Regions from separate parts of the Kitasatospora sp. NPDC059812 genome, predicted to be linked through region 3. Evidence: riboswitches for the same ligand, from Rfam matches in the RefSeq annotation. Region 3 holds a riboswitch; each other region holds the start of a gene.
The links. A riboswitch is a leader RNA that binds a small molecule or an ion and turns the genes downstream of it on or off. The one in region 3 is predicted to bind thiamine pyrophosphate.
Positions count from the first base shown of each region.

Region 1: another riboswitch for thiamine pyrophosphate. It lies ahead of ACFV6D_RS10095 (purine-cytosine permease family protein); the one in region 3 lies ahead of thiO (glycine oxidase ThiO).
Region 2: another riboswitch for thiamine pyrophosphate. It lies ahead of thiC (phosphomethylpyrimidine synthase ThiC); the one in region 3 lies ahead of thiO (glycine oxidase ThiO).

Region 1 covers NZ_JBHWIO010000013.1:125,069-138,759, forward strand. The annotation lists gene ACFV6D_RS10045 (MerR family transcriptional regulator) at 1-219, shown strand, start outside; gene ACFV6D_RS10050 (helix-turn-helix domain-containing protein) at 283-1,341, opposite strand; gene ACFV6D_RS10055 (RNA polymerase sigma factor) at 1,575-2,249, shown strand; gene ACFV6D_RS10060 (hypothetical protein) at 2,246-3,700, shown strand; gene ACFV6D_RS10065 (aminopeptidase P family protein) at 3,753-5,252, opposite strand; gene ACFV6D_RS10070 (PP2C family protein-serine/threonine phosphatase) at 5,389-6,825, opposite strand; gene ACFV6D_RS10075 (bifunctional DNA primase/polymerase) at 7,439-8,116, shown strand; gene ACFV6D_RS10080 (DUF5926 family protein) at 8,323-9,306, opposite strand; gene ACFV6D_RS10085 (ATP-binding protein) at 9,413-10,084, opposite strand; gene ACFV6D_RS10090 (glycerophosphodiester phosphodiesterase family protein) at 10,261-11,085, opposite strand; gene ACFV6D_RS10095 (purine-cytosine permease family protein) at 11,165-12,631, opposite strand; TPP riboswitch at 12,624-12,771, opposite strand; partial or broken gene ACFV6D_RS10100 (hypothetical protein) at 13,087-13,691, shown strand, end outside.
Region 2 covers NZ_JBHWIO010000033.1:13,338-17,141, reverse strand. The annotation lists gene ACFV6D_RS18495 (AbrB/MazE/SpoVT family DNA-binding domain-containing protein) at 1-116, opposite strand, end outside; gene thiC (phosphomethylpyrimidine synthase ThiC) at 275-2,158, opposite strand; TPP riboswitch at 2,154-2,288, opposite strand; gene ACFV6D_RS18485 (DUF5326 family protein) at 2,428-2,628, opposite strand; gene tenA (thiaminase II) at 2,845-3,513, opposite strand; gene ACFV6D_RS18475 (cupin domain-containing protein) at 3,594-3,804, opposite strand, start outside.
Region 3 covers NZ_JBHWIO010000001.1:92,981-106,671, reverse strand. The annotation lists gene metF (methylenetetrahydrofolate reductase [NAD(P)H]) at 1-723, opposite strand, end outside; gene ACFV6D_RS00480 (polyprenyl synthetase family protein) at 930-2,036, shown strand; gene thiE (thiamine phosphate synthase) at 2,093-2,743, opposite strand; gene ACFV6D_RS00470 (Rv2175c family DNA-binding protein) at 2,743-3,108, opposite strand; gene ACFV6D_RS00465 (NAD(P)/FAD-dependent oxidoreductase) at 3,151-4,359, opposite strand; TPP riboswitch at 4,444-4,556, shown strand; gene thiO (glycine oxidase ThiO) at 4,560-5,735, shown strand; gene thiS (sulfur carrier protein ThiS) at 5,732-6,001, shown strand; gene ACFV6D_RS00450 (thiazole synthase) at 6,003-6,800, shown strand; gene pknB (Stk1 family PASTA domain-containing Ser/Thr kinase) at 6,920-8,698, shown strand; gene ACFV6D_RS00440 (molybdopterin-dependent oxidoreductase) at 8,746-9,375, opposite strand; gene bfr (bacterioferritin) at 9,597-10,076, shown strand; gene ACFV6D_RS00430 (bacterioferritin-associated ferredoxin) at 10,107-10,406, opposite strand; gene ACFV6D_RS00425 (class II 3-deoxy-7-phosphoheptulonate synthase) at 10,604-12,013, opposite strand; gene ACFV6D_RS00420 (anthranilate synthase family protein) at 12,255-13,691, shown strand, end outside.

The DNA.
Region 1 (13,691 bases), on a different contig from region 3:
CCCGCCGACGGCGCCGCCGCCACGGACCTCGCCGAGGCGCACCGGCAGCACATCTGCCAGAACTTCTACGACTGCACGTTCACCATCCACCGCGGCCTGGCCGGGCTGTACGTCTCCGACCCGCGGTGGACCACCACCTACGAGAACCTCGCCCCGGGCCTGGCGCAGTGGCTGCACGACGCCATCCTCGCCAACGCGGACCGGCACGAGAAGGCATAGTCGCCGCCGGACGCCGGACGCCGGACGCCGGACGCCGGACGCCGGGCCGCGTGGCCGGGGGGGCTACGCGACCCCGCGCCCGAAGGAGCGCCGGTAGGCGGTCGGGGAGGTGCGCATCACCCGGCCGAAGTGGTGGCGGAAGGTCGCGGCGCTCTCGAAGCCGACCGCCGCCGCGATCTCCTCCACCGTCCCCTCCGGTGACTCCAGCAACGGCAGGCTGGCCGCGATGCGCTGGGTGACGACCCAGCGCATCGGGCTGGTGCCGTTGCGGGCCGTGAAGTGCCGCAGGTACGAGCGGTCCGACATCCGGGCGGCGCGGGCCAGCAGCGGGACGGTCAGCGGGGACGCCAGGTGGCCCATCGCCCACTGCATGCTGCGGGCGACCCCGTCGTCCTCCTCCTCGACCGGGCGGACGGCGGCCTCGATGAACTGGGCCTGCCCGCCGTCCCGGTGCGGCGCCACCACGAAGCGGCGGGCCACGCTGTTGGCGACCTTGGCGCCGTGGTCGCGGCGGACCAGGTGCAGGCAGAGGTCGATCCCGGCGGCGCTGCCCGCGCTGGTGAGCACGTTCCCGTTGTCGACGTACAGCACGTCCGGGTTGACCCGCACGTCCGGGTGGCGCTGCTGGAGCAGGTCGGCGTACCGCCAGTGGGTGGTCGCCTCCTGCCCGTCGAGCAGTCCGGCGGCGGCCAGCGCGAAGGCGCCCGAGCAGATCGAGACGATCCGGGCGCCGCGCTCGTGCGCCGTCCGCAGCGCGGTGACCAGCCCGGGGGAGACCGCGCCGCTGAACGCGTTCGGCACCCCGGGGACCACCACGGTGTCGGCCGAGGCCAGTTCGTCCAGTCCGTGCCGGGCGGTCAGCGCGAACCCGCCCACCGCGTCCAGCGCCGTCCCGGGCCGGTCGGCGCACACCTTCAGCCCGTACCAGGGCGCTGCCAGCAGGCCGCCCAGTTCGGGCCGGGCCAGCCCGAACACCTCCACCACCACGCCGAGTTCGAAGGGCGCCATGCCCGCGAAGGCGTACACCGCGACGTGGTGCACCGGCTCCGGGCGGGTGCCGATGGCGACGGGCACCGGGCCCGGCCCGGTGCCGACCGGGCCCTCGACGTGCTGCTCGGTCATGCGGACCCCCTGCTGACGGGTGGCGGGATGGCGGTGAGTGTAGCCGTTCCGGCCGGCCGGGAATCTGCTCGAATCCACCTGCAACCTCCACCCCGGTCACACGTCCATTGGTACGGGGGCGGAGAGGGGCGGGCCGAGGGCGGCTGTCAGGATCTCCCCGATCACGATCTTGATCAGGAGTCCTGACGGTCCGGCGAGAGCCGCCACCGTCCCGGGGGAAAGCGGAAACGCGCATGTCCATGGCCATCGGGCCGATCGCCGGGCCGACGAGGGGGCGCGGTTTCTCCGTTCGCGGAGTGGTCGCCGTGCTGTTCGGCGCGCAGGAGGCCGACGAGGTGCCCGCCGGTCCGGGTGACGAGCAGGCGGCGCAGCGCCGTTCCGGCTTCCGGCTGCTGCGCGGCGGGCGCAGGCCCGCGGAGGACCGGCCCACCCTGACCGACCTGTACCACGCCCACCGGCTGGGCCTGGTGCGGATGGCCGTCCTCCTGGTCGACCACCAGGACCTGGCCGAGGACGTCGTCCAGGAGGCCTTCACCCAGCTCTACCAGCGGTACGGCGAGCACCTGGACGACCTGGACAATGCGCTCGGGTACCTGCGCACCGCGGTGGTCAACGGCGCCCGGTCGGTGCTGCGCCGCCGGAAGACCGCCCGCGAGTACGTCCCGCCGCACGAGCCCGACGCCGCCTCCGCGGAGGACCACGCGGTGCTCAACGACGAGCACCGGCGGGTGCTCGCGGCCATGCAGGAGCTGACCCCCCGCCAGCGCGAGGTGCTGGTGCTGCGCTACTGGTCCGACCTGTCGGAGGCGCAGATCGCCGAGACCCTGGGGCTGTCCCGGGGCGCCGTGAAGTCCACCGCCAGCCGGGCCCTGGACGCCTTGGAAAAGCATCTGGAGAAGGTTCGATGACCGACAAGCTCCCCGGCCGCGAGAGCGGAGGCCGAGACGGTGACGGGCCGGCCGAGACGGCGACCGAACGGCTGCTGCGCGAGGCGATGAACGCCCGCACCTCGCTGATCACCGCGCACGACCTGCGCCCGGCGCAACCGCCGCGCGGCCGGGTGCGGCGCTTGCGCCCGGTGTACCTGACCGCCGTGCCGGTCTTCGCGCTGGCCGCCTCCCTGGCGATCGGCCTGCTCACCTTCCACGGCGACCCGCTGGCCAGGAAGGACGTCCCCCCGCCGGCCGCCACCACGACGACCTCGCCGAGCCCGACCCCCGAACCGACGGCCGCCCCGACCCCCACGGCCCCCTCGCCGGACACCGGCAGTCCCGCCGCCGACCCGGAGACCGGGGCCCCGCTCTCCGACCCGACGTCGGTCGGCACCCGGACGACGGCGCCGCCCACCACCCCCGCCACCACCCCGGCCACCACCGCGCCGGCCGGGACGACGTACCCCTTCCGGGGCGTCAAGTTCAAGATCCCGCCGGGCTGGCGGGCCGTCAATCCGGATCCTGCCGCCAACAGCCTCTGCATCCTGAGCCCGAGTGCTCCGCAGGACGCGTCGGCCGGGGACTGCCTGCCGCACGGCGTGCTCTTGACGGTCCTGGACCAGGAGTCGGAGTCCTGGCCGAGGCTGCCCGACCTGGATTCCGACAGCGGTTGGTCCACGCAGCCCTGGTGCCCGGCGTGGTCCTACTCCCCCACGCTCGCCAGGAGCGGACAGATCGACAGTGTCGGCCCGACCAGGAGCACACCCACCGTGGCAGGCCGTGCCGCACGCAAGTCGCAGTGGCAGATCAACTGCGGTGGCGACGCCTTCACGGCCCAGATGTGGGCCCTGCCGAAGGACTTCGTGTCCGTCGCGGCGATCGGCCTCAAGGCCGACTACCAGCCCGGACTGATGACGATCGTCAACACCCTCGACCTGAGCGGCCGCCAGGCGCCGCCCACGGAGGCCAACCGGAACGACATCGCGGTGAGCTTCGACGGCCTGGCGGCCGGTCAGCAGCTGACGGCGGGGAGTTCGGCCGTCACCTTCTCGGTGACCTTCCGGAACACCAGCCAGAACACCTACGGCCGGTTGCAGCCGCTGGTCGTCACGGAGCCCTACCCGGGTTCGCCGCCGGTGCAGGTCGTACAGGGGCCCAACGACGGCAAGCTGGAGCGTCAGGACGGTGACACCTGGCGGCCGGCGCCGATGGGGCCGGGCAGCGACATGGGCTACGCGGTGGCGGACCAGGCGTCGCTGTTCTCCCTGGCCCCGGGGCAGACCAGGAAGGTCACCTACCGGCTGACCCTGGGCGCCGGGAACGGCCCGGGGGACATGCCGGTCTCGGCGCAGGTGACGCTTCCGTACAACGGAAGCAAGCTGACCGTGCTCGGCGAGAAGAAGATCTCCGTCAAGGTCACCAAGTGACACGAGGGCCCGGCCTCCCCACCGCGGGGAGGCCGGGCCCTCGGAGGGTGGATCAGGCCAGCGAGGCCATCCAGGCCTCGACCTCGTCGGCGCGGCGCGGCAGGCCGGCCGAGAGGTTCTCGTTGCCGTCGGCGGTGACCAGGATGTCGTCCTCGATCCGGACGCCGATGCCGCGGTACTCCTGCGGCACGGTCAGGTCGTCCTGCTGGAAGTACAGGCCGGGCTCGACGGTGAGGACCATGCCGGGCACCAGCAGCGCGTCGGCGTGCTCCTCGCGGCGGGAGTGGGCGCAGTCGTGGACGTCGAGGCCGAGCATGTGGCCGGTGCCGTGCAGGGTCCAGCGGCGCTGGAGGCCCAGCTCCAGGACCTTCTCGACGTCGTAGGCCGAGGCGTCCAGCAGGCCCCAGGCGAGCAGGCGTTCGGCGAGCACGCGCTGCGAGGCGTCGTGGAAGTCGCGGAAGCGGGCGCCGGGCTTCACCGCGGCGATGCCGGCCTCCTGGGCGTCGTACACGGCGTCGTAGATCTTGCGCTGGAGGTCGTTGAAGCGGCCGTCGATCGGCAGGGTGCGGGTGACGTCGGCGGTGTAGAGGGTGTGGGTCTCCACGCCGGCGTCCAGCAGCAGCAGCTCGCCGGGGCGGACGTCGCCGTCGTTGCGGACCCAGTGCAGCGTGGTGGCGTGCGGGCCGGCGGCGGCGATGGTGCCGTAGCCGACGTCGTTGCCATCGACCCGGGCGCGGCGCCAGAAGGTGCCCTCGATCCAGCGCTCGGAGGTGGCGACGGCCTGGCCGAGCTCGCGGACCACATCGGTGAAGCCCTTGACGGTGGCGTCGCAGGCGGCGCGCAGCTCGCCGACCTCCCACTCGTCCTTGACCAGCCGCAGGCCGCTCAGGAACTCCTTGAATTCGGCGTCCCGGTCGGCGTCCAGCACGTCGGCCAGGGTGTCCTCCAGGCCGGCGTCGTAGCCGCGGACGATCCGGGTGGGCACCGCGGAGTCCTTGGCGCGCCCGGCCAGTTCCTCGGCGGCCTTGCGCACGTCGCGCGCCGGCAGGCCGAGCAGCTGCTCCTGCTCGCCCAGGCTGTTGCGGCGGCCGACCCACAGCTCGCCGTAGCCGTCCAGCCAGAACTCGCCGTTCTCGCGGTCGGAGCGGGGCAGCAGGTAGAGGGCGAACTCGTGGCCGGCGTCGCCGGTGGGCTCGGCGACGAGCACGGCGTCCTCGGTCTGGTCGCCGGTGAGGTGCACGTACTCGCTGGAGGCGCGGAAGCTGTAGTCGGTGTCGTTGGAGCGCACCCGCAGGTTGCCGGCCGGGACGACCAGCCGCTCGCCGGGGTAGGCGGCGGAGAGCCGGGCGCGACGCTCGGCCGCGTACGGGGCCTGGGCGACCGGGACGAGGCCGTGCAGGTCGGTGTCGGCCCAGCCGGTCTTCATCGAGGCGGCCAGCTCGTCGGAGACCTCGCCGTACAGGCCGTTCTTGCGGCCCTTGAACTGCTGCGGCTCGTCGCCGCCGTCGGCTTCGGGGTTCTCGGCCACTGCGGGCGTGCGGTCCTCGGTCACGTGTAACGCCTCCTTGGGGTGGTACCGCCGCCCCTCGGGGGAGTGTCGGATCGCGACACGCGCGGGCGGCCGTGCGTCCATGGTACGGACGCCCGGCCGCTCGCCCGTTCGGGGTCGGGACGACTGTTCGGGGCGGCTATTCGAAGCGGGCCGCGAGCAGCAGCAGGTCGTCGGTGGCCGGTCCGGGCTCGGGGTCGGGGCAGACGGCCAGCAGGTGGGCGCAGAGCCGGTCCGGGTCGATCCGCACGTCGCGCGGGGCGTCGGCGGCGGCCCGGCGCAGGTTGGCCTGGCCGGCGTGCAGGGTCGGGCCGCAGCGGCGGGCCAGCCCCTCGGTGTAGAGCAGCAGGGTGTCGCCGCGGTCGGCGGTGAGCTCGACGCCGGGGGCCTCCCAGCAGGCCAGCATGCCGAGCGGGGCGGAGAGCGAGGTCTCCACGAACTCGGCGCCGTGCCGGCCGACCAGGACGGGCGGGCAGTGGCCGGCGCCGGCCAGAGTGATCCGGCGCTCCTCGGGTTCCACCCAGGCGTAGACGGCGGTGGCGGTGCGGGCCGGCTCGGTGGTCTTGAGCAGCAGTTCCAGGTCGCCGAGGACGGACACCGGGTCCTCGCCCTCCAGGACGGCGTAGGCGCGCAGCGCGGCCCGGATCCTGCCCATCGCGGCGGCCGCGCCGGGGGCGGAGCCGGGGCCCGCGCCGGGGCCGTCGCCGGAGACGGAGCCGACGGTGAGGCCGACGGTGCCGTCCGGCAGCGGGATGGCGTCGTACCAGTCGCTGCCGCAGGAGCGGTCCAGGCCGGCCGGGAGGATCCGGGCGGCCAGCCGCAGGCCGGCGGGCTGGGGGAGCCGGTCGGGCAGCAGGCCGCGGCGCAGCGCCTCGGTGGTGCGCCGGACCTTGTCCGCCTCCAGCTGCTTGGCGAGCAGCGGGGCGGCGATCCCGGCGTAGCGGTGGGCGAGCTCGCGCTGGCGCTCGGTGGGTTCGGCGGGTTCGTCGTAGAACCAGAGGGCGGCGGCGAGCGGGCCGTCCTCCTCGGTGGCGAGCGGCAGGCCGTAGCAGCCGCCGAGGCCGAGCTGGGCGGCGAGTTCGCGCAGCCGGGCGCCGGTGGCCGGGTCCTCGGCGAGGTCGGGGGAGTGCAGCCGTTCGGGCCGGTCCTGTTCGCGCAGCAGCCTGGCGAGCAGGCTCTGCTCGGGCGGGACGGTCTCCAGCGCGCCGAGGCTGGCGCGGTCGAGGCCGAGGCCGACGGGCTGGCCGGGCCTGCCGCCGGGCATCCGGGTGACCAGGACGCCGCGGCGGGCGCCGAGCAGGGCGGCGCCGGAGGCGAGGACGGTGTCCAGGGTGGCGGCGAGGCCGCGGGCGCGGGCGAGCTGTTCGGTGTGCCGGTGCAGGCTGGTGAAATCGGACAGTCGTCCGGCCAAACGGTCCTGCACCCCGGCGGCCGGTGCCGTGCGGACGTCCGCCGCGCTGTCCTGCGCGTCGGCGGGGCCGGGGAAGCCCGGTGGGTCGAGGACGGTCAGCCCGCCGGCGCTGCCGGGCTCGCCCGGCTCGGAGGGTGTCGACGACGACGGGTGGGACTCGGTCATGCCGCCACTCCTGACGTGCTACGTGCCATGCGGAACCCCCAGGTACGGCCGGTGTGGAGCGATGACGGCCAAAGGGCGCGTTTCGCCTCGATTCGCTACTACTCGTCATTGATCGACAGCAATGCCACCACTTCTACACAGGCCATTTGGGGCATGTCCAGATCCAGGACGACGCGGTGGCCTGTTCCACATCCGCGAGACCCGGTCGGGGGGCGCGTACGGCCTGGCCGCGCGCCGGTCCGGTCGGGAGGCATGGAGGGGACCGGGAGCGGGCAGAACGGAGGGGACGGACCCGGCGGCCGTCCGGATCGTATGCCCGCGCCGCCCGGGACCCGGGCTGGCCGGAAGTCTCTCACTCGTACGGTGGAACCAAGCGCGCCCGGGCGGCGTCCATCCGGTCGCATACGGGATTCTCGTTCCAGGGGCTGTTTCAGTGCGCGGCCCTTCTCATGTCGTGCTCCACACCGTGATCCACGTCGTCGCCACGCCGCCCGCCATGCCGCCCGCCCCCCTTCGCGCCGCCGGGGCCGTGCCACCGCGGGTCCGCGTGACGAGTCCCGGCGGTGCCGACGGGCCGGAGCGAACCGAGCGGTCAGGGAAAGGAACGAGCGCCATGCGTGAGAACCCGAAAGATCCGTGTCCGCCCGCCACTCCCCACCACCCCGTCCAGGACGACGTCGCACGTCAGCGCCCTGCCCGGCTCGCCGCGGCCCTGACGGCCGCCGTCGACCACCGCTGGCCCGTGGTGCCGGGGGCCGTTCTGCGCGGCGGCCAGTGCTCCTGCGGCGACCAGGACTGCGTCGTGCCGGGCGCGCACCCGCACGACCCGTCGCTGCTGGCCGCCACCACGGACGCCCGGATGGTGCGCTGGTGGTGGGAGCGGCAGAGCCCGGACGCTCCGGTGCTGGCCGCCACCGGTTCGGTGGTCTCGGCGGTCAGCCTGCCGGCGGCGGCCGGCGCCCGGGCGCTGGTCTACCTGGGCGCGCTGCGGCTGCCGCTCGGTCCGGTGCTGGCGATGCCGGGCCGGTACGCGCTGCTGGTGGCCCCGTACTCGCTGGACGCGCTCGGCGAGATGCTCGCTCAACTCCCTTGGGTGCCAGGCTCGTTGCGCTACCACGGGGTGGACGGCTTCCTGCCGCTGCCGCCCGGCGGGGCGGCCGGCCGGGTGCGCTGGGTGCTGGCCCCGTGCCCGGACGCCGACGGCGGGGTGTGGCTGCCGCAGGTCGGGCCGCTGCTGGGCGAGTTGGTGGAGGCGACGGTCCGGTTGGGCAGCGGTCGCTCGGCGTACTGATCCGCCGGTCCGTTCCCGGGCCGCTCGTCGGGGCCCTGCGGAAAACAAAAGATCCGGCCGCTGGCGACGGGGGATGCACCAGCGGCCGGACTCTTTAGACAGTAACAAGGATCCGCGCCCGCGCCAATTTCCAAGAGGCCCTGCCCGCCCGGAAATTGCGGCTTCATGGCGACAATGTGACGCGTATCACCCGGATCCCGGGCGCTTTAGTTCAAGGTGACCTGACGGTTCACCAGGTTCGCGCGGGCGCGCCGCTCCTCGGCGGTCAACGGGGTCTCGTCGGCGAGCACCGAGGCCAGCCGCTCGGCGAACTCGGCGGCCGGCTTCTCGCAGTCGGCGGCGGTCATGGCGAGCGGGAGGTCCCAGACCGGGACGGTCAGGCCGTGCGCGCGGAACGAGCCGACCAGGCGGGTGTCCGGGCCGAGCGAGGACTGGTCGGCGGCGCTCAACCGGGCCAGCGCGTCCAGCAGCCGCTCCTCGGGCACGGTCATCACCCAGCGCAGGTGGTTCTTGTCGGGGGTGCCGCACCAGTAGGCGGCGTCGGCGCTCGCCAGCTTCTCGGTCGGGATGGCCGAGGCGTTGGCGCGCTCCAGGGAGGCGGCGACCTCGCCGGTCGCGGTCTCGGCGTCCTCCAGCCAGAACTCGAAGCCGGTGTGCACGGCGGGCGTGAACGCGGCGTTGACGTCCAGCAGGTCCTGGAGCCGGCGTCCGCCCGCCTCGGTCCGGCGGGACGGCACCGGGTTGCCCGGCTCGGTGGCCAGCGCCAGCTCCAGGGCGTCCGCGAGGTCGCGGCTGAGGTCGCCGGAGGAGGACTGGGTCTGCAGGCCGAGCAGGATGGAGCCGTCCTGGCGGCGCAGGGCCGGCCAGGCCAGCGGCAGCACGGTGGCCAGGGTCACCGACGGGACGTCGCCGGTGGCGCCCTCGGCCACCCCGGCGGCCAGCGTCAGCGGCACCGTGGCGGCGGGCACCAGCTCGCGCAGCGCGACCCAGTCGGCCTCGCCCGCCAGGCCCTCGAACGGGCGGTGCACCAGCTCCTGCACCGCGTGCGAGGCCTCCCGGCCGTGACAGGCCTTGTACCGGCGGCCCGAACCGCAGGGGCAGTTCTCGCGGGCCCCCACCACGGGGACCTCGCCCGTGACGGCGGTGGTGGACTGACGCTGCGGCGCCTTCTTGGCGGCCTTCTTGCCCATGGTGCGGCTCTCCCGGGAACGGTGGTCCTTTGCTCCGGGCAGCCTACTGACGTTCCCCCGGCGCGCGGGCACGCGCCGGGCGGACGGGTGGGGGGCGCGCGTCGGTTCAGGCGCTGCGGGCGTCACCACCGGTGCGCCGGGCGTGCCGGGCCCGGGCGGGCAGCGCCGCCCAGACCGTCACCTCGCCGGGCGCGTCGCGCACGCCCCAGTCGCTGGCCAGCTGGCCGACGATGTTCAGGCCGCGACCGCCGCGCGAGGTCAGCGAGGGGCCGGCGGGCAGCGGCCGGGTGGTCGCGCCGCCGTCGGTGACCTCCAGGGTGAGCACGCCGTCGGCGTGCAGCTGCCAGCGGACCAGCACGCCGCCGTCCGTTCCGCTCCCGTGCTCCTCGCGCTCCCGGCCGCCCGGTGCGGGGTGCGTTCCGGAGGGGACGCCGACCAGCAGCTGGTCCACCACCTCGGCCCGCGCGCCGCGCCCCAGGGCCCGCAGCGGGCCGAGCGGACGGGCGTACCGACAGGCGTTGCTCAGCAGTTCGGAAAGGATCAATACGGCATCATCAATGACCGGCTCCGGTATCTGCCGGTCGCCGAGATCTCGACGCAGTCGGCGCCGTGCGACCCCGACACTCGCCGGGCCGTGCGGCACTGCCATGGTCGATGAAGTCGGCACTTCACGCGCCACCATCAACGCCACCCCCGGACCTCCTTCAGCGTATGCCGAGGGAGAGATGCCCCTTGGTAATGCGTCGGAAACGACCGCCGGACGATCCCGCGAGGACATTTCAAGCGATTGCGACCGAGGGTGGACCTGAGGTCATTCCGTGCTCACCCTGCGTCGCCCCGGTGCATGAATTCCGGCAATAACGGGCCCGGAAGGTTTGACTGCCGACCAGAACGATCAGGTTGTGTCCGGGCTTTGCGGGTGGATTTGCGGGCGGCCCGCCGCCCGACGGCGGATCACCGCCCGAGCTGCGCCAGGACCTCGGCGGGCCGGTTGGTGATGATCGCGGACACCCCGAGCTCCAGGCACAGTTCCACGTCGGCCGGTTCGTCCACGGTCCACACGTGCACCTCGTGCCCCAGCTCGCGCAGCCGCGTCACCAGCTGCGGGCGGGCCCGCACCAGGTCGATGCCCGGCCCGGCGATCCGCGCCCCGCCCGGCAGCGGGGAGCCCGGGCGCAGCCGGCCGACCAGCGGCAGGGTCCGTTCGAACAGGAACACCCGCCGGTACTCCGGCGCCGAGGCCGCCACCCGGTCCAGCCCCACCGAGGAGAAGCTCATGATCCGGGCCGAGGGGCGCTCGCCCTCCCGGCTCGCGCCGATCTTGAAGCGTTCGAGCGTCCGCAGCAGCTCGGCCTCCACCCGGCCGCGGTAGCGCACCGGGTGCTTGGTCTCGATCGCCAGGTCCACCGGGCGGCCGCAGTCCACCACCAGCTCCAGCAGCCGCTCCAGCCGCAGCACGCCGCGCAGCTCGGGGTCGGTGCTGGGGCGGCCGGTCTTCCAGGCGCCGAAGTCGTACGCCTCCAGCTCGGCCAGCGTCATCGCCGAGACGGTGCCCTGGCCGTTGGAGACCCGGCCGATCCGGCGGTCGTGCACGCAGACCAGCTCGCCGTCGGCGGTCAGCCGGACGTCGCACTCGACCGCGTCCGCGCCCTCGTCGAGCGCGCGCCGGTACGCCGCCAGGGTGTGCTCGGGCAGGGCGTGCGAGGAACCGCGGTGGGCGATCACCTGGACGGGCGGCGTGGTGCGCGCCGCCGTCGAGGACGGGTCTGTGCTGGTCACGGGCCCCACGATAGGCGGCGGAAGTGACGCGCAGGCGAAGACGGCCCCAATCCGCGGGGCCGTCTTCGGTGCCGGTCGGTCAGCTCCGCGCCGCCCTGCGGGTCAGCGGGGTGAGCGCCCAGGTGACCAGGGCCGGCACCAGGAAGGCGAACAGCGAGGCCGACGTCCACTCCTGCGGGGTGAAGTGCAGGGCGTCCTGGGCGGAGGTCCAGAAGTCCGTCCACCAGCCGGCCACCGCGGTCGGCGCGATGAACTGGTAGACCGCGAAGCCCAGCACCCACGGCAGCAGCATCAGGCGGCGCGAGGGCGCGTCGGCGGAGAGGTTCCAGCCGTACCGGCCGGCGCCGAAGAAGTAGTCCACCGCCAGCACCGCCAGCAGCGGCACGAAGACCGAGCCGATCAGGCCCAGGAAGTTGGTGTAGGTGTCGGTGAACTTGTCGATCTGCAGCGCCAGCACGGTGATCAGCAGGCCGATCCCGCCGGTCAGCACCCGGCGGTCCACCTTCGGCAGCAGGTTCTGCACCGACATCGCGGTCGAGTACACGTTGGCGAAGGACTGGTCCGTCTCGCGCAGCACCAGCACCAGCAGGAACAGCCAGCCGGCCCAGACGCCGAGGAAGGAGTCGAAGATCCTGTTCGGGTCGCCGTCGGACTGCAGCAGGGCCATCAGGCCGAGCACGTAGCACCAGACCTGGGCGATCGTGTAGCCGGAGAAGCTGCCCCAGAACGCCGAGCGCGCGGTGCGCGAGTGCCGGGTGTAGTCGGCGGCCAACGGGACGAAGGAGATCGACACCGCGATCATCGCGTCGGTGGCGCCCAGGAAGCCGTGCCAGTTGCCGGCGCCCGGGTCGGGCACCCCCTGGCGGCCCAACTGGACGGTGAAGTACACCATCGCGACGGCGACCGCACCGGCCACGAAGCGGCGCAGCACCGCGATCGAGCCCAGCGGCCAGATGGTCAGCGCGGTGGTCAGCGCGCCCGCCAGGAGCACGAACAGCCAGCGGTAGCCGTCGGTGTGGGCGACGGTCTGCGCGCCCGCCGCGATCGTCAGCAGCTCGAACACGCCCCAGCCGACGCACTGGACGATGTTCAGCACCGTCGGGACGTACGACAGCCGGGTGCCGAACAGCCCGCGCAGGTTCGCCATCGCGGGCGCACCGGTACGGGCCCCGATCAGCGCGGCCACGCCGAGCATCGCGGTGCCGACCACGGTGCCGGCCACGATCGCGGTCACCGCGGCGGCCAGCGACAGCTCGCTGCCCTTGGCGCCGAGCACGGTCGCGGCGGTGGAGAAGCCGATCAGGCTGACGCCCAGGTTCATCCAGAGCGCGAAGTGGTCCCGGAAGCGCAGCGTGCGCGGCGGCTCGGTGTCCAGTACGAGCGGTGCCTCGGCACGCTCCGGGCGGTCCAGGAGGGCGGTCGCCGTGTCGGTGGGGCCCGTGCGACCGCTGTCATCGCTGTCACCGTCGTGAGCGGTCGGGGACGGTTCGGGGAAACCCTTGGACGCGGGCGCGCCCGAAGAAGAGGATGGCGAAGCAGGCGACATGGCCGATACTCCCTACGCCGGCATTACCCGGACAGGTTCCGGCGGTCTGCGCCCCCTCGACGGTCCGCCCACGATCCCGTGGCGTACGGTCGACCAGCGCACTCTCAGCCTGGTCGGTCCAAGCTCCCGCGTGTCAGTTGTGAGCGACAGGCTAACCGGCCCGGGGGTGAACGCCAAGGCCACGGGGTGTGCGGCCCGCATCGCGGGACGTCCGGCGGAGGTGGGGGAGCCTCCGGTCGTCGGCCTGGTCGCCGGTTCGGTCGTCGGTTCGGCCGTCGAGTTGCTCGTCGGCTCGGTCGCCGGCTCGGTCGTCGGCGCAGGACAGCCTGGTCGGCGGCCCGGCTGTCGGCGGCGGCTAAGGATTCTTATGAGTTATTCAGAGGGGTCCTTACGGCAATCGAATCGGCAGTACGAAAAACTATGGTCCTTGGTTCTGTCAGCTATGGAGGTCGTTCGTGAGCACCGAGCGCGAGGTTGGGCCCACCGGGCCGCAGGGGGAGCAGCCCTCGGGCGGCCAGGCGGCGGCTGTTCCCGCTTCCGACGGCCACGCCTCGGGCGGGCACCAGCCGACACTGGCCTTCGGCCGGGTCCCCGAGCCCGCGGCCGCGCCGGCCGCCGAGGCCGCACCGGCTGAGGCCGCGCCGACCGAAGGCGCGCCGACCGATGGTGTTCCGGCCGAGGGCGGGTACCAGCCCACCGTGGCCTTCACCAAGGTCCCCGCGCCGGAGACGGCCCCGCAGGCCCCGGCCGCGCCGGTCGCCGACGCGCCGGCCGCCCCGGTCGACGCCGCCACCGGCTACATCGACGCGCCGCCGCCGGTCCTGCCGCCCGCCCCGCCGGTCCCGGCCGCGCCGGCGGCACCCGTCGCACCTGTCGCACCCGTCGCCGAGAGCCCGGCCCTGCCGCCGGGTGCCAACCCGTACGCCACCCCGGCCCACGGCGTCCCCGCCGCCGGCCCGCACGACCCGTACGGCACCCCGGCCGCCCCCGGCGCGCCCGCCGCGCACCCCGCGCCCGGCCACCACCCGTTCGGCGCCGGCCCGCCCCCCGGCGGGGGGGG
Region 2 (3,804 bases), on a different contig from region 3:
ACTATCCGCAGGACGCCGTCCTCCTCGATGACGTCCACCTCGTCTCCGGGACGCAGGCCGCACTTCTCGCGAAGATCCGCGGGGATCGTGACCTGCCCCTTGCTGTTGAGCCGCATCTCCCACCTCCGAAGTAGCACGTATTACCACTACCACGTAATACTAGCTCGGCGACCGACTCCCCCGGTGGCCCGCGTGCAGCCCCGTGGCCCAGGCATGCCGAAGCGCTGCCACAGGAACAGCGAGACACCCGGAGCAGCGCTTCGACAGAACGACGTCAGTCGGCGAGGGGGAGGTAGACCCGGTTGCCCTGGGCGGCGAACTCGGCGGACTTCTCCGCCATGCCCGCCAGGGCCTCGGCGTCGAACTCGGTCTCCACGGCGCTGGAACCGTCACCGTGCTCGGCGCGGATCTTCTGACTGATCTTCATCGAGCAGAACTTCGGGCCGCACATGGAGCAGAAGTGGGCCGTCTTGGCGGGTTCGGCGGGGAGGGTCTCGTCGTGGAAGGCGCGGGCGGTCTCCGGGTCGAGGGCCAGGTTGAACTGGTCCTCCCAGCGGAACTCGAAGCGGGCGTCGGAGAGGGCGTCGTCCCAGTCCTGGGCGCCGGGGTGGCCCTTGGCGAGGTCGGCGGCGTGGGCGGCGATCTTGTAGGTGATCACGCCGGTCTTGACGTCGTCGCGGTTGGGCAGGCCCAGGTGCTCCTTGGGCGTGACGTAGCAGAGCATCGCGGTGCCCCACCAGGCGATCATCGCGGCGCCGATGCCCGAGGTGATGTGGTCGTAGCCGGGGGCGACGTCGGTGGTGAGCGGGCCGAGGGTGTAGAACGGCGCCTCGTCGCAGATCTCCTTCTGGAGATCCATGTTCTCCTTGATCTTGTGCATCGGGACGTGGCCCGGGCCTTCGATCATCACCTGGACGTCGCGCTCGCGGGCGATCCGGCCGAGTTCGCCGAGGGTCTGCAGTTCGGCGAACTGCGCCTCGTCGTTGGCGTCCGCGATAGAACCGGGGCGCAGGCCGTCGCCGAGCGAGAAGGTGACGTCGTAGCGCGCGAGGATGTCGCAGAGCTCCTCGAAGTTGCTGTAGAGGAAGTTCTCCTGGTGGTGCGCCAGGCACCAGGCGGCCATGATCGAGCCGCCGCGCGAGACGATGCCGGTCTTGCGGCGGGCGGTCAGCGGGACGTACCGGAGCAGGACGCCGGCGTGGACGGTCATGTAGTCGACGCCCTGCTCGCACTGCTCGATGACGGTGTCCCGGTACACCTCCCAGCTCAGGTCCTCGGCCTTGCCGTCGACCTTCTCCAGGGCCTGGTAGAGCGGCACGGTGCCGATCGGCACGGGGGAGTTGCGCAGGATCCACTCGCGGGTGGTGTGGATGTTGCGGCCGGTGGAGAGGTCCATGACGGTGTCGGCGCCCCAACGGGTGGCCCAGGTCATCTTCTCCACCTCCTCCTCGATCGAGGAGGTGACGGCGGAGTTGCCGATGTTGGCGTTGATCTTCACCAGGAAGTTGGTGCCGATGATCGCCGGCTCCACCTCGGGGTGGTTCACGTTGACCGGGATGACGGCCCGGCCGCGGGCCACCTCGGCCCGCACGTACTCGGGGGCGAGGCCCTCGCGCAGCGCCACGAACTCCATCTCGGGGGTGACCACGCCCCGTTTGGCGTAGGCGAGTTGGGTGACGGCGGCACCGCCGCGGCCGCGCAGGGGGCGGCGCGGGCGGCCCGGGAAGACGGCGTCCAGGTTGCGCAGGTTCCCGCCGCGCGGCGAGGTGTGCTTGATCCCGTCGTCCTCGGGGCGGGCCTCGCGGCCGTCGTACTCCTCGACGTCGCCGCGCAGGCGGATCCAGGCGTCGCGCAGGGCGGGCAGGCCGCGCCGCACGTCGGGTTCGTAGGCCTGGTCGGTGTACGGGCCGGAGGTGTCGTACAGCGGGACGGTCCTGCCGTTGGTGAGCTGCACCTCGCGGTACGGGACCCGCAGGTCGGGCCGGGACCCTTCGCGGTAGGCCTTGCGCCAGGCCGGGGTGGGGTAGCCAGTACCGGCGCTGGTGACGGTGGCGGTGGCGGTGGCGGTGGCGGCCTCGCCGGCCTCGCTGCCGCCGGCCTCGGTGCCGCTGTTCCCGGTGTTGCGGGCAGGCTGCGGCTGTGCTTCGAACGTGGTCATCTGACCTCAAACTCCCTACGCCGGCATTACCCGGTCAGGTTCCTGCGGTCGACGCAGCCGTCGGTCCGTCCGTCGACGTTCCGGTCAGCGCCCTCTCAGCCCGGTGCTCCGAGCTCCCGCGTCGGCAGGCGGTGTTGCCTGCACATGACGCCCAACACCGTAGCGAGCCGATCGCCGCAGGTCCAGCACGCCTCCGGCCGGCCGGACGCCGCGCCGGGAACGCCGAAGGCCCGGCCCCCCGTCCAGGGGGCCGGGCCTCGAACGGTTGCTCAGCCCTTGGCGGCCTTCTTCACCAGGACCACCACGGCGGCGGCGATACCGGCGACGACCAGCACCTTGATCATGATGCTCAGCAGGGCGCCGACGACACCGAAGACGAATCCCACGATGTTCCAGAGCAGCACCAGGACCAGCACCGGGATGACGATGTTCCGCACCCAGGAGGGCAGCGACTTCCAGAGCTCAGCCATGACCGTTCCTTCTCTCCCCGTGGGGTCGGCTGCCGTCCGGTGCCGCATCCCGCTTGCTTTCGGTACTTCGATCGTACGGGGACACGAGTGCCGGAACGAGGCCCGATGGCCCGGAGAGAACCCCTAGATCACCCCGACCCGGGGCCCAGGGGAGACCCGGGTACGGGCCTCGGGGACGACCCCCGGAAAGGGCCCCGCACCCCCTGCGACCAGCGGTCAGACCGGCCAGCGCTCGCCGCGCCAGGCGGCGTCCCAGAACATCCACTCGTAGCGCGAGGTGGTCGTGAAGTGCTCGACGACCCGGCGCCGTTCGGCCGGGGAGATCTCCTCGCCGAGACGGTCGGTGAGCGCCAGCACCCGGCGGACGACGGACTGGAACGCCTCGTCGCCGTAGGTGGCGATCCACTTGGCGTACAGCGGGTCGGGGGAGCCCTGGGCGAGCAGCGCCTCGCCGACCCGGGCGTAGATCCAGTAGCAGGGCAGCACCGCGCCGACGGCCTCGGCGAAGGAGCCGCCGTAGACGGTGGCCAGCAGGTAGCTGGTGTAGGCCCGGGTGGTGGGCAGCACCGGTTCGGCGGCGGCCTGCTCGGCGCTGCCGCCGAAGGCGGTCAGGAACTCGGCGTGCATGCCCTGTTCGGCGGCCAGCGCGCCGACCGCGTCGTCGGCGAAGGCCCGCACGTCCTCCTCGCCGGGCGCCTTGGCGGCGCAGACGGCGAGCGCGCGGGCGTAGTCGCGCAGGTAGTGCGAGTCCTGGACGACGAAGTGGCGGAAGGCCGCACGCGGCAGGGTGCCGTCGGTGAGGCCGCCGATGAAGGGGTGGGCGAGGATCTCGGCGTACACCGGCTCGATGGCCGCCCAGAGTTCTTCCGTCAGGCTCTTGCTCATGCCCAGGACCCTAGACGGTCGGCCCCGGCCGGCCCGCGGACGGTCAGTCCCCGGCCGGTTCCCGATCGGTCCGCAGACGGTCAGCCCTCGGGCGGGGAGAACACCACCAGGACCCGCAGCTCCTCGGTGACGTGGTGGAAGCGGTGCTCGGTGCCGGCCGGGACGTAGACGACGGTGCCGCGCCCGACCGTGGCGGTCTCGGCGCCGACGGTCAGTTCGGCGCGGCCGCTGATCACCTGGTAGATCTCGTCCTGGTCGTGCGCGGTCTGCGGGTCGGTGTCGCCGGGGGAG
Region 3 (13,691 bases):
GGGGAAGGCGGAGCCGCTCAGCTGGGGGAAGCGTTCCAGCTGCTTGGCGTTGGTGACCGGCATGATCTCCGGGATGATCGGCGTCTCGCAGCCGGCGGCGGTGACCCGGTCGCGCAGCCGCAGGTAGTCGTCGACCTCGAAGAACATCTGGGTGATCGCGTAGTCGGCGCCCGCCCGGACCTTGCCGACGAAGTGCCGGATGTCCTCGTCCCAGTCGGTGGAGCGCGGGTGCATGTTCGGCGAGGCGGCGACGCCGACGCAGAAGTCGCCGATGCCCTTGATCAGCTCGACCAGCTCGTACGCGTACGTGACGCCGTCGGGGTGCTTGACCCATTCGCCCATCGGGTCGCCGGGCGGGTCCCCCCGGACGGCGAGGACGTTGCGCACGCCCTGGTCGGCGTACTGGCCGATGATGTTGCGCAGCTCGGCGATCGAGTGGTCGACGGCGGTCAGGTGGGCGACCGGGGTCAGCGTGGTCTCGGTGGCGATCCGGCCGACGATGTTGACGGTGCGCTCGCGCGAGGAGCCGCCCGCGCCGTACGTCATGCAGACGAAGTTGGGGTCCAGCGGTTCGAGCCGGCGGATGGCGTCCCAGAGTCTCTGCTCGCCGACCTCGGTGCGCGGGGGCATGAACTCGAAGGAGAAGGACCGCTTTCCGGCTGCCAGGAGTTCGCGGACCGTCAGTGCGCGGTCCGGTCTGGTGGAAGCGATGCCGAGTGCCATGCTGGCAGGTTATCGGGCGTTCGAAGGGGCCGGACAACTCGGTACCACGGATTGAGACAAGCGGTGGACGATACTCCGTCCGTGGTCCGACGAATTCCGACCGGCGCTCGAAGCCCGCGCCCGCCGGCCCGCACGCCGGCTCGCACATCCGTTCCCAGCTACCCCGCTACGCTTGCTGCACCCCAGCGAACCAGCGGAGCCTCATCGTGACCTCGTCCAGCAACCGGCCGGCCAACCCCATAGACGTGGAGGACGTCCGCGCGCGCGTCAACGCCGCCCTCGCCGCGTTCATGGACGGCCAGTCCGCCCTGTTGGACAAGATCTCCCCGCAGCTCGTGCCCGCCGCAGACGCCCTGCGCGACTTCCTGCTGGACGGCGGCAAGCGGCTGCGCCCGGCCTTCTGCTACTGGGGCTGGCGCGGCGCCGGCGGCCCGGCCGGCGGCGAGGGTATCGCGAACGCGGCGGCCGCGCTGGAACTGCTCCAGGCGAGCGCCCTGGTGCACGACGACCTGATGGACCGCAGCGACACCCGCCGCGGCCTGCCCTCGATCCACCGCCGCTTCGAGGCGCTGCACCGGGCGAACGGCTGGCGCGGCGACCGCGAGCAGTACGGCGCCTCGGCGGCGGTGCTGCTCGGCGACCTGCTGCTGATCTGGTGCGACGAGCTGTTCCTGCGCTCGGGCCTGGAGCCGGCCGCCGTGCTGGCCGCCAAGCCGGTGTTCGACCTGATGCGCACCGAGGTCATGGTCGGCCAGTACCTGGACGTCCTGGAGCCGGTGGCCGGCGACTCCGCCGACGAGGGCGCGCTCGACCGGGCGCAGACGGTGCTGCACTACAAGTCGGCGAAGTACACGATCGAGCGCCCCCTCCAGGTCGGCGCGCTGCTGGCCGGGGCCGGCCCGGAGCTGGTGGCGGCGCTGGGGGCGTTCGGGCTGCCGCTGGGCGAGGCCTTCCAGCTGCGGGACGACCTGCTCGGCGTCTTCGGCGATCCGGCGGTCACCGGCAAGCCGGCCGGGGACGACCTGCGCGAGGGCAAGCGCACCCTGCTGGTGGCGCACGCGATGCGGGGCCTGCCGGCCGCCGACGCCCGACACCTGGACGAGCGGCTCGGCGCGCCGGACCTGGTGCCCGAGGAGGTCGCCGGGCTGCGCGACCTGGTGGCCCGCAGCGGCGCGCCCGAGCGGGTGGAGCGCCGGATCGACGAGCTGATGCGGCAGTCCCTGGCCGCGCTGGAGGCGGCGCCGCTGGCCGACGAGCAGGCCCGCACGGTGCTGCTGGCCCTGGCCGAGGCCGCCACCGTCCGCAAGTACTGAGATCCGCACGCAAGAGGATCCGCAGGTACGGAGAACGGTGACGGCCCCCGGGGCCGTCAGGCCGAGCGCACCCGCCGGGCGAGCTCGGCGGCGGCGGCCTGCGGGTCGTCGGCGGCCGTGATGGCGCGGACCACGACGATCCGGCGGGCGCCGGCGGCCAGCACCTCGTCGAGGTTGCCGAGGTCGATGCCGCCGATGGCGAACCACGGCCGGTCGGTGCTCTGCTTCGCCGCGTACGAGACCAGGCCCAGGCCCGGCGCCGGGCGGCCCGGCTTGGTCGGGGTCGGCCAGACCGGGCCGGTGCAGAAGTAGTCCACGCCGGGCTCGGCGACCGCCGCGTCCACCTCGGACTCGGCGTGGCAGGACCGGCCGATCAGCACCTCGTCGCCGAGGATCGCCCGGGCGGCCGGCACCGGCAGGTCGTCCTGCCCGAGGTGCAGCACGTCCGGCCGGGCCGCGTGCGCGACGTCGGCGCGGTCGTTGACGGCCAGCAGCTTGCCGTGGCGGCGGCAGGCGTCCGCGAAGACCTCCAGGGCCTCCAGTTCCTGCTTGGCCTCCAGGCCCTTGTCCCGGAGCTGGACGATGTCCACCCCGCCCGCCAGCGCCGCGTCCAGGAACTGGGCGAGGTCGCCCTGCTCCCGGCGGGCGTCGGTGCACAGGTACAGCCGGGCGTCGGCCAGCCGCCGGCGCGGCGTGTCCGCCGCCATCAGATCAGCATCGCCTGGGCGCGCCGCTTGACCTCGGTGCCGCGGTTCTCCTGCAGCGCCTGGATCGGGCTGCCGGGCAGCGACGGGTCCTCGGTGAAGAGCCACTCCAGGATCTCCACGTCGTTGTAACCGCAGTCGCGCAGCACGGTCAGGGTGCCGGACAGGTGCTTGACCAGCCCCTGGCCGTCGATGAACGCCGCAGGGACCTGCAGCGACTTGTTGGGGCCCCGCCGGACGGCGATCAGCCCGCCGGTGCGGACCAGGTCGCGCACCTCGGTGACGCGCACCCCCCACTGCTCCGAGATGTCGGGCAGGTACATCCACTCGGAAACCAGGGCTTCAATCTTGCTTTCAATCTCACTCACGCCACCAGACTGCCACCTCCACAGCCCCCCGCGCACCAGCCGCTACCCCGCGACCGCCGACTTCAGCGGCACCGAGGGGTCCGCCGCGCGGGCCCGGTCCAGCGCGGTGCCGCGCTCGATCAGCCGGCGGCCCTGGGTCAGATCGCGCGGCCGGTCGACGGCCAGCAGCGCGCTCGGCACCCCGTCGCGCAGCCAGAGCACCGTCCAGGAGGCGTCCTGCGGGCCGCCCCGCCACAGCAGTTCGTCGCCCTCGGCGTGCCGCCCGGCGTACTGGACCATCCGGCCGAACTGCTCCGACCAGAAGTACGGCACCGGGTCGTACGGCGGCGCGTCCGCGCCGAGGACGGCGGCCGCCGCGGCCTCGCCGGACTGCAACGCGTGGTCCCAGTGCTGGACGGCCAGCCGGGCGCCGGAGCGGGCGGACGGGTAGCTGACGCAGTCCCCGGCCGCGAAGACGCCGGGCAGGCCGGTGCGCAGCCGCCCGTCCACCAGGACGGCGCCGGTGCCGTCCAGCTCGACACCGGAACCGGCCAGCCAGCCCGTCGCGGGCCGGGCGCCGACGCCGACCACGACCTCGTCGGCGGGCAGGTGCGAGCCGTCCGCGAGCAGCACCGCGCCCGCCTCGACGGCGGCCACGCCGACCCCGCAGCGCAGGTCGACACCGGCCTCGGCGTACCAGGCGGCCATCGCCGAACCGACCTCGGCCGGCAGCGCGCCGGGGACGGGCGCCGGGCCCGCCTCGACCACCGTCACCTCGCAGCCGGCCGCTCGGGCGGCGGTGGACACCTCGGCGCCGATCCAGCCCGCGCCGACCAGCACCAGCCGCAGGCCGGGCCGCAGCAGGGCGCGCAGCGCCAGCGCGTCGTCCAGGGTGTGCAGCAGGTGCGCGCGCTCGGCGCCGGGCAGGGCGCGCGGGGTGGCGCCGGTGGCGATCACCAGGGCGTCGTACGGGAGGTCGCCGGCGCCGGTGTGCAGCACGCCGGGGGTGAGGCCGGTGGCGCGGCGGCCGGTGAGCAGCTCGATGCCCAGGTGCGGGTAGTCGATGTCCAGGGTGGTGGCGTCGGCCTTGCCGAGCAGCACGTCCTTGGAGAGCGGCGGCCGGTCGTACGGCGCGTGCGGCTCCTCCCCGACCAGCGTGATCCGCCCCCGCCAGCCGCCCTGCCGCAGCTTCAGGGCGCACTGCGCCCCGGCCAGCCCGGCCCCGACGACAACCACCTGATCCGTTGCGTTCAGCTCTGCCACGCCCGTCACTGTACTCAGCGCCCTGCCGGGGCCACCGGCCCGTCCACCCCGCATACGGGCCTTCGGCCGGGCCCGCCCCCGGCGTTATGGTGGGGGCACCATCACGGGAGCCCGGCGTACCGGGCTGAGAGGCGGGCTGGCACGGCCCGCGACCGTCCGAACCTGATCCGGGTCATTCCGGCGAAGGGAGAAGAGCAGCCTTGTCACGCTTGCCCGAGGAAACCCACGCCGATGTGCTGGTGATCGGCGGGGGCATCATCGGCCTCGCCGTCGCCTGGCGCGCCGCGCAGCGCGGGTTGCGGAACATCGTCGTGGTCGACCCCTCCCCCGGCGGCGGGGCGGCCGGGGTCGCGGCCGGGATGCTCGCCCCGGTCACCGAGCTGCAGTACGGGGAGGAGCCGCTGCTGCGCCTCGGCATGGCCTCCAACCAGCGGTACGGGGACTTCGCCGCCGAGCTCACCGAGGCGAGCGGCGGCCTGGACACCGGGTACCGCCGGTGCGGCACGATCGCCGTCGCGCTGGACTCCGACGACCGCGAGGAACTGCGCGAGCTGCACGCCTTCCACCAGCGGCTCGGCCTGGACTCGTCCTGGCTGACCGGCCGGGAGGCCCGCAGGCTGGAGCCGATGCTCGCCCCCGGCGTACGCGGCGGCCTGCACGTCGCGGACGACCACCAGGTGGATCCCCGCCGGCTGCTGACCGCCCTGGTGGCCGCCTGCGAGCTCGCCGGGGTCGTGGTCCACCGTGCCGAGGCCGTCGGGCTGCTGGTCGAGGGCGGCCGCGCGGTCGGCGCCCGGCTCGGCACCGGCGAGACCCCGAGGGCCGACCAGGTGGTGCTCGCGGCCGGCCCGCACAGCCACCGGCTGCCCGGACTGCCGGAGGGCGTGCTGCCGGCCGTCCGCCCGGTGAAGGGGCAGATCCTGCGGCTGCGGATCCCCGAGGCGTACCGGCCGTTCCTGTCCCGCAACGTCCGCGCGGTGGTGCGCGGGCAGCACCTGTACCTGGTGCCCCGGGAGAACGGCGAGCTGGTGATCGGCGCGACCACCGAGGAGCAGGGCTACGACACCACCGTCACCGCCGGCGGGGTGTACGAACTGCTGCGCGACGCCCACGAGTTGGTGCCGGGCATCACCGAACTCCCGCTGCTGGAGACCTCGGCCGGGCTGCGGCCCGGCTCGCCGGACAACGCCCCGCTGCTGGGCCCGACCGCGCTGCCCGGGCTGGTCGCCGCCACCGGCCACTACCGCAACGGCGTGCTGCTCACCCCGGTGACCGCCGACCTGCTCGCCGAGTACCTGGCGACCGGCGAACTCCCCGAGCTCGCACAGCCGTTCACACCCACCCGGTTCTCCCCCGACCGCTCCACCACGAAGGCCTCCGCATGACCGAGATCGCACCACCCGAGACCACACCGGCCCAGACCACCCCAGCCCGGACCGCACCGGCCGAGATCGCGCTGACCGTCAACGGCGAGCCCCGCCGGGTGTCCACCACGACCACCCTCGCGGAGGTCGTGGCCACCCTCAGCACCGCCCACAGCGGCGTCGCCGCCGCCCTCAACGAGGCCGTGGTGCCGCGCAGTTCGTGGCCGGCCCCGGAACTGTCGACGGGCGACCGGATCGAGATCCTCACCGCCGTCCAGGGAGGCTGACATGGCCGACGACCTGCTGACCATCGCCGGGGCGTCCTTCGGCTCCCGGCTGATCATGGGCACCGGCGGCGCACCCAGCCTGGAGATCCTGGAACGGGCGCTACTGGCCTCCGGCACCGAGCTGACCACCGTGGCGATGCGCCGGGTCGACGCCGGCACCCAGGGCTCCGTCCTGGACGTGCTGACCCGCAACGGCATCCGGGTACTGCCCAACACGGCGGGCTGCTTCACCGCCGGGGAGGCCGTGCTGACCGCCCGGCTGGCCCGCGAGGCGCTCGGCACCGACTGGGTGAAGCTGGAGGTGATCGCCGACGAGCGGACCCTCCTGCCGGACCCGATCGAGCTGCTGGACGCCGCCGAGACCCTGGTCGACGACGGCTTCACGGTGCTGCCGTACACCAACGACGACCCGGTGCTGGCGCGCAAGCTGGAGGACGTCGGCTGCGCGGCGATCATGCCGCTGGGCTCGCCGATCGGCTCCGGCCTGGGCATCCGCAACCCGCACAACTTCCAGCTGATCGTGGAGGGCGCGGGCGTCCCGGTGATCCTGGACGCGGGCGCCGGCACCGCCTCGGACGTCGCGCTGGCGATGGAGCTGGGCTGCGCGGCGGTGATGCTCGCCTCCGCGGTGACCAGGGCGCAGGACCCGGTGCTGATGGCCGAGGCGATGCGGCACGCCGCCGAGGCGGGCCGGTTCGCCCACCGGGCCGGCCGCATCCCGCGCCGGTTCCACGCCGAGGCCTCCTCGGCGATGGCCGGCCGGGCGGAGCTGGACACCCGCGAGCACCCGGCGTTCTGACGCCCTGGCGCCCGGGCACCCGCCGCGTGTGCCGTGTCACAAACCGGGCACAGCCGGGCCCGGAGGCGATGTCCTCCGGGTCCCGCTGCCGCCTGCGGCCCTAGACTCTCCGGGTGGACATGGCATTGCACGACCCCTTGATCGGTACCCTGCTCGACGGCCGGTACCGGGTCGAGCAGCGCATCGCGACCGGCGGGATGTCCACCGTCTACAGGGGCACCGACACCCGGCTGGACCGGGTCGTCGCCCTCAAGGTGATGCACCCCGCGCTGGCCGGGGACGACGGCTTCACCGCCCGGTTCATCCGCGAGGCCAAGGCCGTCGCCCGGCTCTCCCACCCGAACGTGGTGAACGTCTTCGACCAGGGCGCGGACGGCGCAAACGTCTTCCTCGCCATGGAGTACGTGCCCGGCCGCACCCTGCGGGACCTGCTGCGCGACCGCGGCGCACTGTCCGTGCGGGCCGCGCTGGACGTGCTGGAGCCGGTGCTGGCCGCCCTCGGCGCCGCCCACCGGGCCGGGCTGGTGCACCGGGACGTCAAGCCCGAGAACGTGCTGATCACCGAGGACGGACTGGTCAAGGTCGCCGACTTCGGCCTGGTCCGGGTCCTCGGCACCGCCGACGGCGCGCCCACCTCGACCAGCACCGCGACCGGCGGCACGGTCCTCGGCACCGTCTCCTACCTGGCCCCCGAGCAGATCCTCCCGGACGCCCCCACCGACCAGCGGGTCGACGTCTACGCGGCCGGCATCCTGCTCTACGAGATGCTCACCGGCCGCCGCCCACACACCGGCGACAACCCCGTCCAGGTCATGTACAAGCACCTGCACGAGGACGTCCCCGCCCCCTCGCTGATCGCCCCGGCCGTCGGCCCCGGGCTGGACGCCATAGTGGCCGGCGCCTGCGCCCGGACGGCCGAGGCCCGCCCGTACGACGCGGTCGAACTGCTCGCCGCCCTCCAGCGGCTCCGCCGCACGCTCACCCCGGCCGAGCTGGACGCCGAGCCGCCGGCCTCCACCCGGCCCAGCCCGCGCTACCCGACCAGCGAGCCGACCTCGGTGATCCAGCCGCCGACGGGGCCCGTCGACGCCGCGGCGCCGGAGCCCACCAGCGTGCTGGACGTGCCGGCGGAGCTGCTGGACCAGCTGCTGGTCGAGCCGCGCCCGTACGACGAGCCGACCCCGGTGCACGGGCGCCGGCCCGGCCTGCTGCGCCGCCTCCCCCGCAAGCCGCTGATCTGGGCGGCCGCGCTGACCGCCCTGGTGCTGGCGGTCGGCGGCGCGACGTACGGGCTGTCCGAGGGACTGTACGGGCCGGTACCCGGCGTGCTCGGCAAGGACCGGGCCGAGGCCCAGCGGATCCTGGACAAGGACGGCATGCACGGCCGCTTCGTCGAGGCGTTCAGCGAGAGCGTCCCGGCCGGGCAGGTGATCGCCACCGACCCCGGGGTGGGTGCGCGGACCCGCAAGAGCGACACCGTGACGGTCACCGTCTCCAGGGGCCCCAAGCGGATCGCGGTGCCGGACCTGACCGGGAAGACCGCCGACCAGGCCGCCGACGCGCTGACCGCGGCCCAGCTGACCAGGGGCGGCGTGACCGGGACGTACGACGACACCGTGCCGGAGGGCGTGGTGATCAGCAGCTCGCCGGCGGCCGGGCAGCTGCTCCAGGAGAACACCGCGGTCTCGCTGGTGGTCAGCAAGGGCATGGTGCCCGTCCCGGACGTCACCGGGATGAGCAAGGACGACGCGGCGAAGGCGCTCCAGGCGGCCGGCTTCACGATGCAGACCAGCGGGGTCAACCTGTTCGGCACGGGCAAGGTGTCCGGCCAGTCCCCGGCGGCCGGCGAGCGGCGCCCGCAGCACACCGCGGTGACGGTCAACTTCCCCTTCTTCTAAGGGGATTCCTCGCTTCTGAGGGGATTCCTCCGAACGTCGGTCCGCCCTCAGCGCAGCGGGCCGTCGCCCGGCTCCTCCTGGTGGGAGTAGCGCTGCTCGCGCCACGGGTCGGCGAGGTTGTGGTAGCCGCGCTCCTCCCAGAAGCCCCGGCGGTCGGCCCGCATGTACTCCACCGCGCGGACCCACTTGGGGCCCTTCCAGGCGTACAGCCCGGGGACGATCAGCCGGACGGGGAAGCCGTGCTCGGCGGTCAGCGGCTCGCCGTTGCGGTGGGTGGCGAAGATCGTCCGCGGGTCGGCGAAGTCGGCCAGCCGCAGGTTGGCGCTGTAGCCGTACTCGGCCCAGACCATCACGTGGGTGACGCCGGGCGCGGGGGGCTCCAGGTCGAGGAGGGCGGCGGCCGGCACGCCCGACCACTCGTTGCCGAGCAGCGTGAACTTGGTGACGCAGTGCAGGTCGGCGACGACGGTGGTGCGCGGCAGGGCGTGGAAGGCCTCGAAGCCCCAGCTGCGCTTCTCCGCCGAGGCGGTCGCGCCGAACACCTGGAGGTCCCAGGTCAGCGGCTTGAAGCGGGGTACGGGCCCGTAGTGCAGGGCGGGCCAGCCGCGCTGCACGCGCTGCCCCGGGGGGAGCCTCGGGTCAGACGGCGGAAGCGGTTCTTGTTCGGACTGACCCATGACTCCATGGTGACAGACGGCGGTCGACGCGCCGTGCGCGCCCCTTGGCGCGGCCACGCGCCCCATCCCCAAGAACCGGTGGTCGAGCCCGTATCAGCTCAAATCGGATATTCCGAAACATGTCCTAGTGAGTGTGAACTTACTGGAACTTTCTCCCATTTCGATGCCAGGATGCGCAGCGCAGGAGTCACAACAGGCCGTAGCGCAGGGAGGCACCAGCCATGCAGGGCGACCCAGAGGTCATCGAGTTCCTCAACGAGCAGCTCACCGCGGAGCTCACCGCGATCAACCAGTACTTCCTGCACGCCAAGATGCAGGAGAACTTCGGCTGGACGAAGCTCGCCAAGTACACCCGGCACGAGTCCTTCGACGAGATGAAGCACGCCGAGACCCTCACCGACCGGATCCTCTTCCTGGACGGGCTGCCGAACTACCAGCGGCTGTTCCACGTCCGGATCGGCCAGACGGTCAAGGAGATGTTCGAGGCGGACCGCCAGATCGAGGTCGAGGCGATCGACCGGCTGAAGCGCGGGATCGTCGTGATGCGCGCCAAGAACGACGTCACCTCGGCGAACATCTTCGAGGACATCCTGGCCGACGAGGAGCACCACATCGACTACCTCGACACCCAGCTGGAGCTCCTGGAGAAGCTCGGCGAGGCGCTCTACCTCGCCCAGGTGATCGAGCAGCCGGAGTCCTGAGCCCTCAGGCCGAGCCCTCAGCCCGAGTCCTCAGGCCGCGCGCAGCGGGGCGACCAGGGCCGGGGCGGCGGGAGCCGCGGCGGCCACCGGCGCGGGCGCGGCCTGGGCCTGGGCCTGCGGGTCGGCCAGGCCGAGCTTCGCGGCGAGGCGGGCGGTCGGGCAGGGCCGGGCGCCGTGCTCGCCGAGCAGAGCCTGGATCCGGCGGACGCAGGACCCGCAGTCGGTGCCGGCCTTGCAGCCCCGGGCGATCTGGCGCGGGGTCTCGGCACCGGCGTCGATCGCCTTCTTCACCTGGTCCTCGGTGACCGCATGGCACATGCACACGTACATCGCGGACTCTCCAGGGTGGTGCGGCGCCGACTGGCGGAACGATCTTGACTAAGGCTTGCCTTACTTCACTAAGCCTCACCTTACCCGGCGATCCGGGTACGAAAAAGCCCCTCCGGGCTCGGGGACCCCGAATCCGGAGGGGCTTTCGTCACATTCGTTCACCGGTGACCCGCCGGCGGCGGCTCACCCGTGGCAGCTCACTGGCCGCGGTACATCTCCGCCACCAGGAACGCCAGGTCCAGCGACTGGCTGCGGTTGAGCCGCGGGTCGCAGGCCGTCTCGTAGCGCTGGTGCAGGTCGTCGACCAGCACCTCGTCGCCACCGCCGACGCACTCGGTCACGTCGTCGCCGGTCAGCTCCACGTGGATGCCGCCCGGGTGGGTGCCCAGCGCGCGGTGCACCTCGAAGAAGCCCTTGACCTCGTCGAGCACGTCGTCGAAGCTGCGGGTCTTGTGGCCGCTGGAGGCCTCGAAGGTGTTGCCGTGCATCGGGTCGCAGATCCACACCGGCTGGGCGCCGGACGCGGTGACCTTCTCCACCAGGGTGGGCAGGTGGTCGCGGACCTTGCCCGCACCCATCCGGGTGATGAAGGTGAGGCGGCCCGGCTCGCGCTCCGGGTCCAGCTTCTCGATCAGGGTCAGTGCCTCGTCGACCGAGGTGGTCGGGCCGAGCTTGACGCCGATCGGGTTGCGGACCTTCGAGGCGAACTCGATGTGCGCGTGGTCCAGCTGGCGGGTGCGCTCACCGATCCACACCATGTGGCCGGAGACGTCGTACAGCTCGCCGGTGCGCGAGTCCACGCGGGTCAGCGCGGTCTCGTAGTCGAGGATCAGCGCCTCGTGCGAGGAGAAGAACTCGACGGTCTTGAACTCCTCCGGCGCCACACCGCAGGCGTTCATGAACGCCAGGGCGTTGTCGATCTCCCGGGCGAGCTGCTCGTAGCGCTGGCCGGCCGGCGAGTTGCGCACGAAGTCCTGGTTCCAGGCGTGCACCTGGCGCAGGTCCGCGTAACCACCGGTGGTGAACGCGCGCACCAGGTTCAGCGTCGCGGCGGACGCGTTGTACATCCGCTTGAGGCGCTCCGGGTCCGGGATGCGGGACTCGGGGGTGAAGTCGAAGCCGTTCACCGAGTCGCCGCGGTAGACCGGCAGCGTCACGCCGTCGCGGGTCTCGGTCGACTTGGAGCGCGGCTTGGAGTACTGGCCGGCGATCCGGCCCACCTTCACGACCGGCACCGAGGCCGCGTACGTCAGCACGGCGGCCATCTGCAGCAGGGTCTTCAGCTTGTTGCGGATGTGCTCCGCCGAGACGCCGTCGAAGGCCTCGGCACAGTCACCGCCCTGCAGCAGGAAGGCCTCCCCGCGCGCCACGGCTCCGAGCCGGGCGCGCAGCTGGTCGCACTCGCCGGCGAACACGAGCGGCGGATAGGAGGCGAGCTCGGCAAGGGTCTTGCGCAGAGCCTCTTGGTCCGGCCATTCAGGCTGCTGCGCCGCGGGCAGGGACTGCCAGGAGTGGCCAGTCCTCGATGTCTCAGTCGTCACGGTCACACCACCAAGGCTACGGGGTGACCCGAGCGATTCGTGACCATTGCCCGAGGGGTGAGACATAACTCGGACAAACACGTGACCGGGCTCACCCTCCCCGCACGATCCGCTACGCTCGAACCATGCACGCGCCCCACACCCACTCCTGGTGGTGGGCCTCCCCCAAGGGTGGCCCACCGATCGCGCGTTCCTAGACGAACACGACGGCCGCCCCTCGGGGCGGCCGTCGGCATATGCGCAGACGGCCCTCCGGGAGCGGATCCCAGCACCGCACCTCACCAGTCCCCCGGAAGGAAGCCGCTCCGTGACCGCCACCGCCGACCTGCTCGCCCGCCTCACCGCTCCCGACGCGCCCGCGTTCGCCCTGCTGCACCGCCGCACCCCCCGGCTCGCCCCGGACACCGTCGAGGTGCTGGTGGGCACCGTCGACAGCTACCAGAACCTCGCCGACCTGCCGGTCCGCACCGGCGTCCCGGCCGACGGCCCGGTGCACGACCTGCTCGCGCTCGTCCCGTACCGGCAGATCCGCGAGCGCGGCTTCGAGGCGCACGACGACGGGACCCCGCTGCAGGCCCTCTCGGTGACCGAACAGCACACCCTGCCACTGGCCGAACTCACCGCCGCCCTGCCGCAGTCGCCGGTCTCGCTCACCGGCGGCTCGTTCGACATCGACGACGAGGCGTACGCCACGATCGTCCGCCGGGTGATCGAGGAGGAGATCGGCAACGGCGAGGGCGCCAACTTCGTGATCCGGCGCGACTTCGGCGCCACCCTGGAGAACTTCTCGCCCGCACTCGCGCTCACCCTGTTCCGGCGGCTGCTGGAGCAGGAGCGCGGCGCCTACTGGACCTTCCTGGTGCACACCGGAGAACGCGTCCTGGTCGGCGCCTCCCCCGAGGTGCACGTCCGGCAGAGCGGCGGCACCGTCGTGATGAACCCGATCTCCGGCACCTACCGCTATCCGGCCGGCGGCTCGGACATCGACTCGCTGCTCCGGTTCCTCCACGACCCCAAGGAGCTGGAGGAACTGACGATGGTCGTCGACGAGGAGCTCAAGATGATGTGCACGGTCGGCGACCTCGGCGGCCAGGTGCTCGGGCCCCGGCTCAAGGAGATGTCCCACCTCGCCCACACCGAGTACGAGCTGCGCGGACGCACCTCGCTGGACGTCCGCGAGGTGCTCCGCGAGACGATGTTCGCCGCCACCGTCACCGGCAGCCCGGTACAGAACGCCACCCGGGTCATCAAGCGGTACGAGCCCGGCGGGCGCGGCTACTACTCCGGCGCGCTCGCCCTGATCGGCCGCTCCGCCAGCGGCGGGCAGCTGCTGGACTCGCCGATCTGCATCCGCACCGCCGACATCGACCCGGCCACCGGCCGCCTGGTCGTCCGGGTCGGCGCCACGCTCGTCCGCCACTCCGTCCCCGAGTCCGAGGTCGCCGAGACCCACGCCAAGGCCGCCGGGGTGCTCACCGCGATCGGCGCCCGGCCCGCGCCCGCCCGGCTGCCCGGCCCCACCGGCCCCCGGCTGGCCGACGACCACCGCGTCCAGGCCGCCCTGGACGCCCGGCGGGCCGACCTCGCCCCGTTCTGGCTGCGGATGCAGACGCCGACCGTGGTCACCGAGTCCGCGCCGACCCTGGTGGTCGACGGCGAGGACACCTTCACCTCGATGCTCGCCCACCTGCTCACCTCGATCGGCCACCAGGTCAGCGTCGTCCGCTACGACGCGCCCGGGCTG